Regions from separate parts of the Paenibacillus sp. FSL R7-0333 genome, predicted to be linked through region 2. Evidence: riboswitches for the same ligand, from Rfam matches in the RefSeq annotation. Region 2 holds a riboswitch; each other region holds the start of a gene.
What was found. Region 2 has a riboswitch for cyclic di-GMP ahead of MKY86_RS03475 (PA14 domain-containing protein). Riboswitches for the same ligand answer to the same signal wherever they lie in the genome.
Positions count from the first base shown of each region.

Region 1: it holds a riboswitch for cyclic di-GMP, as region 2 does, so the genes downstream of both, MKY86_RS07240 (fibronectin type III domain-containing protein) here and MKY86_RS03475 (PA14 domain-containing protein) in region 2, are expected to answer to the same signal.
Region 3: it holds a riboswitch for cyclic di-GMP, as region 2 does, so the genes downstream of both, MKY86_RS29935 (flagellar assembly protein A) here and MKY86_RS03475 (PA14 domain-containing protein) in region 2, are expected to answer to the same signal.

Region 1 covers NZ_JBBOBZ010000001.1:1,758,967-1,763,100, forward strand. The annotation lists gene MKY86_RS07235 (MFS transporter) at 9-1,226, shown strand; cyclic di-GMP riboswitch class I at 1,311-1,412, shown strand; gene MKY86_RS07240 (fibronectin type III domain-containing protein) at 1,393-4,134, shown strand, end outside.
Region 2 covers NZ_JBBOBZ010000001.1:829,948-834,081, forward strand. The annotation lists gene MKY86_RS03470 (sugar phosphate nucleotidyltransferase) at 1-1,354, shown strand, start outside; cyclic di-GMP riboswitch class I at 1,492-1,572, shown strand; gene MKY86_RS03475 (PA14 domain-containing protein) at 1,587-3,908, shown strand; gene MKY86_RS03480 (glycosyl hydrolase) at 4,104-4,134, shown strand, end outside.
Region 3 covers NZ_JBBOBZ010000001.1:6,979,509-6,983,642, forward strand. The annotation lists gene MKY86_RS29925 (ABC transporter substrate-binding protein) at 1-912, opposite strand, end outside; gene biuH (biuret amidohydrolase) at 938-1,621, opposite strand; cyclic di-GMP riboswitch class I at 2,126-2,218, shown strand; gene MKY86_RS29935 (flagellar assembly protein A) at 2,326-3,945, shown strand; gene MKY86_RS29940 (aldo/keto reductase) at 3,976-4,134, shown strand, end outside.

The DNA.
Region 1 (4,134 bases), 930 kb from region 2:
GGTTAAGCATGAGAGGTTCAGAACGGGGACAAGCGGCGCTGCTTCTGGCTGTAGGCGGGCTATACCTTCTGGCTACAGTGCTTGCAGGAACGTTCCTCAACGTATATCTGTGGAAAAGCCGGCAGAACTTCGCCATGATCGGCTGGTTCACCGTGGCCCAGCAGCTTGCCGTGGGTCTCAGCTTTTGGCTGGGCGGCAAGTGGGTGAAAGAGCGTAACAAAATGAATGCCCTACGGCTGGGAATTGCCGTATCGGGCTTTTTTTATTTGCTGGTGCTGTGGCTGCGGGGCGACGCGATTCATTACATTTGGCCGCTGGGCGGGGTCCTCGGGCTATCCATCGGGCTGTACTGGCTGGCGTTCAATATTGTTTTCTTCGAGATTACGGATGCCAAGAACCGCGATTACTATAACGGGTGGATGGGCCTGCTCGGTTCCCTGACGGGAATAGCCGGACCCTGGGTCTCCGGCTGGATGATCTCCCGTTGGCAAGGCGGACAAGGCTACCGCATGGTATTCATACTGTCGCTCTGTATCTATGGGGTTGCTGCTGTGCTCAGCTTCGGCCTGCGCAAGCGGCCGCTCGGCGAAGCCTATCTCTGGCTGGAGCCCTGGCGCGAGCTTACCCGCAGACGCAGCTCTTGGCGTCCAGTGGCGGCAGCGCTAGTGTTCCAGGGCATCCGGGAAGGCGTATTCTCCTTCCTCATCGGTCTGCTCGTTTATATTGCAGCACAGGAGGAGAGCAAGCTGGGACAGTTCGCCCTGCTGACCTCCGCCGTCTCCCTGATCAGCTATTATGCGGCCGGCAGATGGTTCAAGCCCCGTGCCCGGCTCGGCGGTATGCTGGCAGGCAGTCTGCTGCTCATCGCCTTCCTGCTTCCGCTGCTGTGGAAGGTGAACTTTACCACCCTACTAATCATGGGAATCGGGACCTCGCTCTGCCTGCCGCTCTATATGCTGCCGATGCTGTCCACCAGCTTCGACCTGATGGGCTTGTCCGAGGAGAGCGCCGGCAAACGTGTGGAGCTGGTAGTGCTCAGGGAGCTTAGCCTGATGAGCGGCCGCCTCCTCGGCCTGCTGATCTTCATCGCCGTACTGTCGCTGGACCAGTCCCCGCAGACGATTACTCTGCTCATGCTGCTGCTGGGTGCCGCGCCGCTGGGGAGCTGGGTGGTGGTGCGGGGGTTGCTGAATTGGAATGTTCACAAAAATAACAATATTATATGATTCAAATATAGGGTATTATTGCCAAGGTAAGTACAGATTGTAATTGAATTGAATTACACATGATTTCTCTTGAATTAACCATTAGAACTAAAAAGGCAAACCTGTACGAAAGTCAGGGACGCAAAGCCACGGGCCTTATCACAGGGAGGGGGACACCCCTCTGTGAATGGCAGCCGGGCCGCTCTTTCCGGTGGTTTTTTTGCGCCCTTTTTTAAATGATTTTTTAATTGAGCGGAGGTCTTTTATGACAAATAGGAAAAGCTTGATATGTAAGGTACTGTGTTTTATTATTCTGGCTCAATTTCTCGCCCCTTTTATGGAATTCTCAGGGATGAAAATTTCCGCACAGGACAGTATGCTCAAAATCCGGTTTCAGCCCGCTGAAACTCCCGTACAGGAAGGGGAGCTTGCAGATTCTGGAGCCGTTTTTAGCGTCAAAAACCAATACTCCTACGGCTGGAACATAGATCATACTGATGCAACCGTCTCAAGAGATACATACGACGACTCCAGCATAAGCAGCCTGACACGAATCCATCCGGATGGGAAGTGGGAAATTGCGCTAGACAATGGTACTTATGAAGTCTCAGTAACCGTAGGTGACTCTGTATACAGCAGCAACAATTCACTTGCCGTAGAGAATGTCAAATTGATGGAGGGACTGTCTCTTGAAGCAGGGCAGTATAAAACGATCAAGAAGAAGGTTGCTGTTGAAGATGGAAGACTGACTTTAAGTCAAATCAATGCTACTGGAATTGAGACTGCTCTAAATAGCATAGATATTTCATTGGTGAATACATACACTCCCACTTTGATCCCGCCTCAAATCCGCCTGCCTTTTGAACCCAATAAGGTTGCCGGAGACAAAGTTCTTCTGTCTGGAAGTATGACCAATATACATAACGCTCCGCCGTTTATCAGGGTAAATGGTCTGCAGGGAGAGATCTCCCGGCATATCCGCGAACAAATAGAATCCATCGGACAACAAATACAGCAGGTTAGCAAAAATGCAGTGGCAATAAGAAATGCTGATATTGAAACGATTCAAAGCTCTATCCGCTCAAACAGCAACAAGCCTGCAATAATAGCAGTTGGGCAGATGAATCTAGAATCGAGTGTTACGTTCGGAAGTGAAGAACAGCCTGTCATCTTAATCGCAGATGGCATCAATACGAACCGGAGTCTGAATATAACAGTTTACGGATCGTTAATCCTTCATGGAGGATTAAATGCAAATACGGAGTTGAATGTTAATGTTATCAACCCTGCGCAGGATGTGAATCTTGGTGACCTATGGGTACAGGGAACCGTGCATCTAAATAATAACTCTAATGTTCATGTAGATAATGAGCTGTTTGCCGGTTCTTTGGTTTACAACAACGGCTCTCTGGATCTATCGGCGAAACGGGTATTAGTACAGGGCAACATGAACATCAATACTCTGGTAACTATGAATGTTGATGAGGAAATGTCTGTAGGAGAAGTGGTATCCAATAACTCAAGGGCAGAACTTAATGTAGCCCAGGGAGATCTATTCGTCCGGGACAATGTCAGTATAAATAATCATTTGAATATCAACACAGGCGGATTATTTGCAGTTGGCGGTAATGTCATCTCGAATCAAAGACCTGTAATTCACACGGGGAATGAGCAAGCAGGACGTACATTATTGAAGTATGTTCTGTCAGGCCTTAAGGCTGAGTATTACAGCAATAATGATTTCACGGGCAAGAAGGCCGTGAAAGTAGATGAATCTATTTCTTTGGCTGGCCAACCTGTTCTGGGTGTGCCGGGAATAGCGGACCAGCGCTTCTCCGTTAGATGGACTGGGCAGATTCAACCTAACTATACTGACCAATATACTTTCTCGGTTAAAACGTCAGGTGGAGTCAGACTTTGGGTGAATGATCAGCTCCTGGTCGATGCCTGGACAGCGAAGCAGCATGTGGAGCAAGGCACGATCCAGCTTGAAGCCGGTAAAAAATATGACCTGAAGATGGAATACGCTAATGATATAGGGAATCCTCAGGCCAGCTTATTCTGGGAGAGCGGGCAGCAGATTCGTGAAGTGGTGCCCTCTGTATCTTTAAGACCTTTTTCTATACCTGCAGTAAATGCAAGTGCAACAGACTCAGCCATTACACTGGGCTGGCCTTCTCTGTTCAATGCGGACGGATATGAGGTGGAATTTGATAAGGAGGTTACCGTCCTCGGCAGTGAACCTGATTTTACCAAGGAGGAGCTTAGTCCGGGAACCGAACATTTCTATCGTATTCGGGCAATCAGTGGCGACATCAAAGGGGAGTGGTCAATAACTTCTTCTTATTGGACCTTACCGGCTGCACCACTGAATATTCAAATGAATGCAACAAGCCATACGATTACTCTTGAATGGGAGCCGGTAACCGGGGCCACCAGTTATGAAATAGAGGTTAATAACAGCACAAAGAATATAGGACCGGTGCTAACTTACCAGGAGAATGATCTGAATCCGAACATGCCCAAAGTATTCCGTATCCGGGCGGTGAACAGCAGCGGAGCAGGAGCATGGAGCGAAGTGGTTACGAAGACTACTCTGGTTGGAGTCCCCTCCAAGCTGCAGGGAACAGCAGACGAGCGGTCTGTTCATCTGAACTGGGATGCTGTATCAGGGGCTGCCTCGTATGATTTGGAGATAGACGGAACCCTTAGTAATAGCATCATGGATCATTCGTATATACATGACAACCTGCAATCTAACAGCGAGCACAGTTATCGTGTACGTGCTAAGAATGATGATGGAATCAGTGAATGGAGCGATCCCATTACAGTGTACACTTCGCCTGGAGTTCCCCAGAACCTTATAGCGCAAGTCGAAGGAACCTCAGTTCATGTGACCTGGGATAAAGTGGCCGGGGCCACAGGATAT
Region 2 (4,134 bases):
AGGCGGCTCCGGCAAGCGGCTCTGGCCGTTGTCCAATGATTCACGCTCCAAGCAATTTCTGAAGGTACTGGCAAGCCCGGCAGGTGAACCGGAATCAATGGTACAACGGGTATGGAGACAGCTGGAGGAGAACGGCATGGCCGGGTCCTCGTATCTGGCGACCGGGCGCAGCCAGGTGGAGATGATCCAGAGCCAGCTCGGCAGCGGGGTGCCGATCATCGTGGAGCCGGAACGGCGGGATACCTTCCCGGCTATTGCGCTGACGGCGGCCTACCTGTATTCCATCGCGGGGGTGTCCCCAAGCGAGACCGTGGCGATTCTGCCGGTGGACCCATACGTGGAATCCTCCTTTTTCGAAACGGTGCTGCAGCTGGAGAACACCATGCTGGTGAGCGGGGCGAACCTGGCGCTGATGGGCGTAGTTCCCGAGCATGCTTCGGAGAAATACGGCTACATTATTCCAACGGGCGCAGATGCGGGAGCGAATGGTTACCTGCAAGTGAGCCACTTCCAGGAGAAACCGGACCGTGTGCAGGCCGAGGAGCTGATCGGCAAGGGGGCGCTCTGGAACTGCGGAGTGTTCGCCTTCCGTCTGGGTTACCTGCTGGATATCCTGCAGCGCAAAGGGCTGCCGCTCAATTACGAGGAGCTGCAGAAGCAGTATAAGCTGCTGTCCTCGATTAGCTTCGATTACGAAGTGGTGGAGAAAGAAGAGAACATCGTCGTGCAGCCTTACGCTGGATTCTGGAAAGACCTGGGCACCTGGAATACGCTGACCGAGGAAATGACCAGTAACCATGTGGGCAAAGGATTCATCACTGCTGACTCCGAAGGCACCTGCCTCATTAACGAGCTGGATATTCCAATCACGGTAATCGGGGCGAAGGATCTGATTATCGCCGCCAGCCCGGACGGCATTCTGGTGACGCACAAGGCCGAGAGTCCGCGGATCAAGGAAGTGCTGAAGACTTTTGAACAAAGACCGATGTACGAAGAGCGCCGCTGGGGCCACTACAAGGTGATCGATTATGTGAAATATGACGAAGGCAACGAGGTGCTGACCAAGCGGATTTTCATAGGCGAGGGTAAAAATATCAGCTATCAGCTGCATCACAAACGCAGTGAAATCTGGACCTTCGTCAGCGGGGAAGCCAGCATTGTCATCAATGAGAAGATGCATACGGTGAAGGCGGGAGATGTGGTAAGGATACCGGAAGGAACCAAGCATGCCATTCTTGCTCTTACCGATGTGGAGTTCATTGAGGTGCAGACGGGGTCGGAGCTGGTAGAGGAAGACAATATCCGTATTACCCTGGACTGGGAGGATATCGATCTACATCAGTTCATTTCGTAGGTATAACTTATCTATTTAACCAATTGTTACAATTTTAAATCAGGCATTTAGAACTATTTTTCAGACAAAATTTGTTTTTACTCTACATTAAATTTGCATATCGACGATACTTACGGTAAGAGGGATTGATCCTTCCAAAACGACAATGGCAAACCTAATCGAAAGATAGGGACGCAAAGCTATAGGGCCTTCGCAAGAGTGGCAGCCTGGCTACCGAAAGGAAGAGAATATTGTGAAAACTTACCGTAAGTCTCGTTTGCTCTGCGCTGTGCTGTCGCTGGCCGTGGTATTGTCTGCTGTACCCGTGGGACTGGGAATCGCCCCGTCCACTGTCAAGGCTGCTTCCTCTACAGGAGCGCCCGTGAACCCTAATGCCTCAGCCGAGGCGGTCAAGCTGCTGAACAGTCTCTATGGGATCTCCGGGAACGGAATCATTACAGGGCAGCATGACTATTTCGAAAGTCCGGATGAGCTGAGCAACAAGCTGAAGGGAACAAGCGGACAATACGCCGCACTGCATGGTTATGAGCTTGGAGCAATCGGTGGACAGAGCGAGAGCGGAGTAGCTGCACAACGCAAAAATATCGTCTGGAGTGCAACGAACTGGTCCAGAGCGGGCGGCATTGTCGCCATGACCTTCCACCAGAATCTGCCGGGCACCAAGTACGAATGGTCCAATGTGCAGAAGCCAATCACTCAGGCACAATTCAACAAATACGTAACTCCAGGGACACCAGAGTATAATGCGCTGATCACCGATCTGGATAAAGTAGCTGTCTCTCTGAAAAGTCTGCGGGATGCTAAGGTTCCGATCCTCTGGAGACCGTACCATGAAATGAACGGCGGCTGGTTCTGGTGGGGCAAGAAAGACAACTTCACTGCACTATGGAATATTATGTATGACCGGTTCGTGAACGTTCACCAGTTAAATAATCTGATTTGGGTATGGAACCCGAATGCGCCGAATGCCAACTCTGATCCCTATGCACGGACCTATCCGGGCGCGGACAGAGTGGATGTGCTGGCAGCAGATATATATAATAACGACTACTCCAATAAATATCATGATGATCTGACCAGCCTGGCTGGCGGCAAACCGATCGGCATCGGCGAGAACGGCGAAATGCCGAACATCTCGAAGCTGAAGCTGACCCAGCAGAATTACGTGTTCATGATGAACTGGGGAAAGATGCTCTATGAGAATAACAGCACGGCTACGATCAAGAATTTTATGAATGACAGCTACACACTGACCCGTGACCAATATAAGGCCTGGTCTGCTCCGGCGGCGGCTCCTAAGCCAACGGCAACGCCAACGCCTACCGCAACGCCTACCGCAACGCAGACTGCAACACCAACGCCGACTGTAACACCAACGCAGACTGCAACACCGACACCAACGGCAACACCAACCGTTGCGCCGATTCCGAAGCCGGTCCCAACCTCCGGTAATACGGAGAGTAAGCCTGCCCAGAATGGCTTGCTTGGTGAATACTTCAAGAACATGACGCTCTCGGGGACACCGGTTATGGTGCGTACCGATGATGTCATCAGCTTCAATTGGCGTCAGAGTACTCCTAATACCGCACTCGGCGCGGATTACTTCTCGATCCGCTGGACCGGCCAGATTAAGCCCGCTTACAGCGAGACCTATCAGTTCTATACTACATCGGATGATGGTATCCGCCTGTGGGTGAACGGCACAGCAGTCATTGACAGCTGGGTCAAGCAGAGCGGAACTGCCCGCACAGGAAGTATAGCCTTGACTGCCGGGCAACTGTACGATATCAAGGTAGAGTATTACGAGAATGCAGGCGATGCGAATGTTCATCTGATGTGGCAGAGCCCCAGCCAGGTGAAGGGAACCGTACCTGCAAGTGCGCTTTTCTCCAGAGCAGGCAACACATCCATACCTGCTCCGGCTGCAACAGCAGTACCGACAACGGTACCAGCAGCGACAGCAACGCCGGCACCAGTAACGACACCAATGCCAACACCAGCACCAACACTGACGCCAGCACCGACACCAACGCCAACACCGGTGCCTACGCCGACAGCGGTTCCTGTTCCCGTTCCTTCTCCTACAGCAACACCGGCGGATCCGCCGGTAGAAGTTCCTGCTGCCAATGGACTGTACGCGGAATACTTCAATAACATAACGCTATCGGGCGAACCCGCTGTAGTGCGTACCGATGCTGTGCTTGATTTCAACTGGCGCCAAGGCACGCCGGATGCCGCTATCGGCATAGACTTCTTCTCTGTCCGCTGGAGCGGAAAGATGAAGCCACTCTACACGGAGACTTATCAGATCTACACCACTTCCGATGACGGTATCCGCGTACGGGTGAACGGTGAGCTTGTGATTGACAGCTGGGTGAAGCAGAGCGGCACCGAACGCATGGGCAGCATCAGCCTGACCGCAGGCGAGCTGTATGATATTCAGGTAGAGTATTATGAGAATCAAGGGGATGCAAAAGCGCGGCTGATGTGGCAGAGTCCAAGCCAGGCCAAAGGAACCATTCCGGCAAGCGCGTTGTTCCTCCCGTCCGCTTAGTAAGCTCATAAGGTCCGCAGCTGTGTTCAACATTGGCGCTGTTACTGGTTAAGACGTTACAATTATAAATCCTGTAAGCCACTCTTAATGGCCCTGCTTACCAGCAGGGCTACTAAGCTATAGAAAGGCAGACAATCCGGCAGGTGTAACCTCCGGGGCCCTGCCGGAGAGTGTGGCTGAAGAAAGGAGATTACATTGAACACTTACCATAAGTACAGGCTATATA
Region 3 (4,134 bases), 6.1 Mb from region 2:
GTCCATTGAGCCCAGCGGGAGCTTCTCCGGATCCAGCAGCGGAATGCTGGCCTTCATCATATTGACCTCATGCTTCAGATCCAGCTTCTCGCCATACTTCAGACCGAATTCCGCCGCTTCCTCCGGATGCTTTACTGCATAATCCCAGCCCTGCATAGAGGCCTGCACGAAGCTTGCGACCATCTCCGGGTCCTTCTTGATGATAGACTCCGTAGTGAACAAGGTATCGGCATAGAAATTGATGCCATAGTCGTTCGGGTCGATAATATTCACTTCCTTGCCCTGCTCCTCTACAGCCAGCACTTCATTAATGACATAGCCGGGCCAGGCCTTGACCTGACCGGTTAACAGCGGACTCAGATCATATTTGACCGGCATCTCTTCGATTTGCGAAGGGTCGATGCCCGCGCTTTTCTCCATGGCACGGAAGGTCAGCTCTTCATTGCCGCCCAGCTTAATGCCTACCTTTTGCCCGACCAGATCCTCCATCGTCTTGATCCCGGACTCTTTGAGCGTGAACATAACGAACGGGGTTTTGCGGTAGATCGCGGACAACGCTTTGACCGGGACGCCTTTCTCTCTGGCGATGACGATCTGGTCGGCACCGGTAACTCCGAACTCCTCACTGCCGGAAGCTACCATCTGCACAGCCGGGAAATCCGAGCCCCCCGGGCGGATCTCAACATCCAGCCCCGCTTCTTTATAGAAGCCTTTTTCCACCGCGGTATAAAAGCCGGCAAACTGCGCCTGGTGAATCCACTTCAGCCGGAGCACCACCTTTTTCAGCTCGCCCGAGCCTTCCGCTCCCTGGCCTTCAGCCTTCCCGGCTTCCGTATTGTTACCGCAGGCGGTCAGGAGCAGCATTAGCGAGGTTAACAGCATCAGCGCTTTTGTTCTGGACTTGTTCCACATGGTTATTCCCCCGTTTATGAATGATTTAGTATTGCTCCAGCGCCTTCAGCACCGCTTGTGAATCACTTACACTGCCGAACACTCCGCCCTGCATTTGAACCATACTCAGCGCCGCCAGGTGATTCGCTTCATCCGTCGCTCCTGTACAATCTGCAAGGATCAGACACTCGTACCCGCGGTCATTGGCTTCCCGCATCGTGGTGTGTACACAGACATCGGTAGTAATACCGGTCAGAATCAGATGGGTAATTCCTTTATTCTTCAGGATCAGGTCCAGGTCTGTTGCGTAAAAGCTCCCTTTGCCCGGCTTGTCTATAATGTACTCTCCGTGGGCAGGCGCCAGCTCATCAATGATCTGCCAGCCGCGCTCCCCCCGCACGAGGATTCGTCCCGCCGGTCCTTCGGAGCCGATCTCGGCCCCGATCTGGCGGCTGCGCCACCGCTTGTTCGCCGGCAGATCCGACAGATCCGGCTTATGCCCCTCGCGGGTATGGATCACGTTGAAGCCTTCGATGTCCCGGATACGGGCCAGCAGCCGCTGAATGGGCTGGATCGCCCTCGCTGTTAATGAGAGGTCATAACCCATTCTCTCGACGTAACCGCCCTTGCCGCAAAAATCCGTCTGCATGTCGATAATCATCAGCGCTGTCTTCGCCGGGTCCACAGCCCCGTCATAAGGCCAGATGTAAGGTGTTGCTGCAATCTGCATGGTTTATGCTCCTCTCCTGATGTCGCTATCTCTATTAATGTTATATTAGTTAACATTAATTCGCGTTTCCTTGGTATGAGTTAGATTATATTACAATGAATTTGCGATGTCTTCGGTTTTATTACGAAATAATACACTGAATGTTTGTGTTTATTTACATAGTTAACATACACATAACATTAACACTCGCAAAACCGCTTATCAAAAAAGAACACTCCGAGTCTTACCAAGCCCAGGGTGTCCCAACAGTTGAATGCTCATACTTTCCTCCCTCTGCCTCTTCCATAAGCTGTAAGCGCTGGGAAACCAGTTTTTTTGTCGAATTAGAGCTGCATATTTCGAGTTTTTTGATAAATAGGCATAATATAGTTGAAAAATAGCTCTTTAAGTACTAGAATTAAGCTTGTTTGCAGAAATTAATGACGCGCAAGAACTATTTATGACTCTTTTTGTCGATTACAGTCGACCATAACTCCCACCTCTACAGGATGTATATCATTGATCTATTTCTAAAGGCAAACTCCCCGAAAGGGCAGGACGCAAAGCTATGGGCCTAAGAACGCCGGAATCTGCGTTTACGGTTGCCAGGCTGCCAATAGAGACCACTTAAGCCAGCTGTTCAGGAGGGCAAGCCTCCCAGGCTTGATGATGTTCTTTTTCTGTACGAATTGCCATTGATCATACGAAAAAGTGAGGTTACAACCATGCCGCAGCAGGATATCGAACCAAGCCGATATGAATTCGTAGAGTCCCTGATGCTCGAACGTAAAGGTCTCCTGGATTCATTCTCTGTGGAGGGCCGAGCTTCTGACGGGACAACTGGAGATAAGAATGGAATTATCCTCGTGCAGGACAACCAGATATTCATTACTCCCCCGCTCCCCGGAGGTGCTCCCGCCCGCATTTCTGCGGTCCACCCTGTTGTCCTGAAGATCAACTGGAAGACCGTTACAGAGCCAACCGAGGTGACCAGAGCGGATTATATCACTTGGGAGATCTGTGAGAAGCCGCAATATGAAATTACCGTATCGACTGACAAGCTCAAGGTCTACTTCACTTTATACCGTGCAGAGAAGTACGCCTGGAATCTGGTCAACTGCCCCGCCGCCTTCGAAGCGGTCGTCCGTGCCCAGCCCAATCCGGCGATGCTGCTGTCCACGCTCACCATAGAACAGATTATCGCCTCACTGGACAACCGTTTTATTCTGCGCAACCTGAACATTCCCGCCCTGTACGCGGAGCTTACGAACCCTACATATCTCCCCGTATGCATCGCTGAAGGCAGAGCCCCGCTGCCCGGCAAGGAAGCCCGGCTGGAATTCCTGCTGCCTGAGCATACACTGGAGGGGAACCGGATGCTTCAGGGACAGGGAGCCCGGGGTCAGAAGCCTGCGGAACCCTTGGAGTATCTCCGTTTCCCGGGAGCCCCCTTTGCCTTTGCAGGCGAAGTCTTCGCCCGCAAGCTGCCGCCGGAAGAAGGCATTCCCGGCCTCGACACAGACGGAAGGGTCCTGCCCCCTCCCCCGCCGCAGGATATCTACTTTGCTGCCGGTAATCATGCCAAGCTCCTTCCCTGTGGTAATATCGTAGCCCGGCACACCGGCAGGCCCCGTATCTGCGGAGGAAGCGGCAGCGTCCGGATATGTGACTTCCCTCCGGTCAGTCTTCTGGCCAGAGAGATGACAGATCCTGCGGGCGATGTTATGTTCGCAGGTGACATCATTGTACCGGGAGATCTGGAAGGACCTGTACGAATTGAAGCCCTCGGGAATGTGTACGTCTATGGCGATATCCGCCAATCTACAATTATAGCCACCGGCAGTATATACGTTAGCGGCCAGGTCACCGGCAGCGGCCTGTACGCCGGACACGCCGGGGTAATGCAGCATCGTCTGCACAGCCTCGCATGCCTGCTGCGGACAGAGACGGACGGACTGCTTGAGGCAGCGCGCCAGCTGGCCAAGAATGTGGAATCCCGCCAGCAATCCGTGAATTACGGCCTGGTAGTCATGCTGCTGCTGGAGGATAAATACAGCCACTTGGGCAGCCTGATCCGTGATTTTCAGGCTGCGCTAAGCCGTATGAACGGGGCGTTCGGCTCCGGCACGGACCAGCTCTGGCAGATGCTTGAGGTATTCGCCCATCCGGGACAATTCACCGGGTACATCACGGACAGTGTCCTAAGCCGCTTCTCCAGGCTGCTGCTTAAGCTGGGTGAGGAGATTGAGCTGCTCCAGGAGGAGCATGCGGTGATTAATCTCGCCCGGTCACAGGACAGCCGCCTGGAGTCCGGCGGCAAGCTGCTTGTGCGTGATTCCTGCTAAGACTACTACTATATAAGGAGAAGTGAGAGCGTGCGATATAACCGTCTGGGCAATAGCGGCCTGCAGGTGTCCGCCCTGGGTCTTGGAACTAATTCCTTCGGCAAACGGGCAGATCAGGAGACCTCGGTCCGCATTCTGCACACCGCTATGGATCAGGGCATCAATTTCATCGATACCGCCAATATCTAT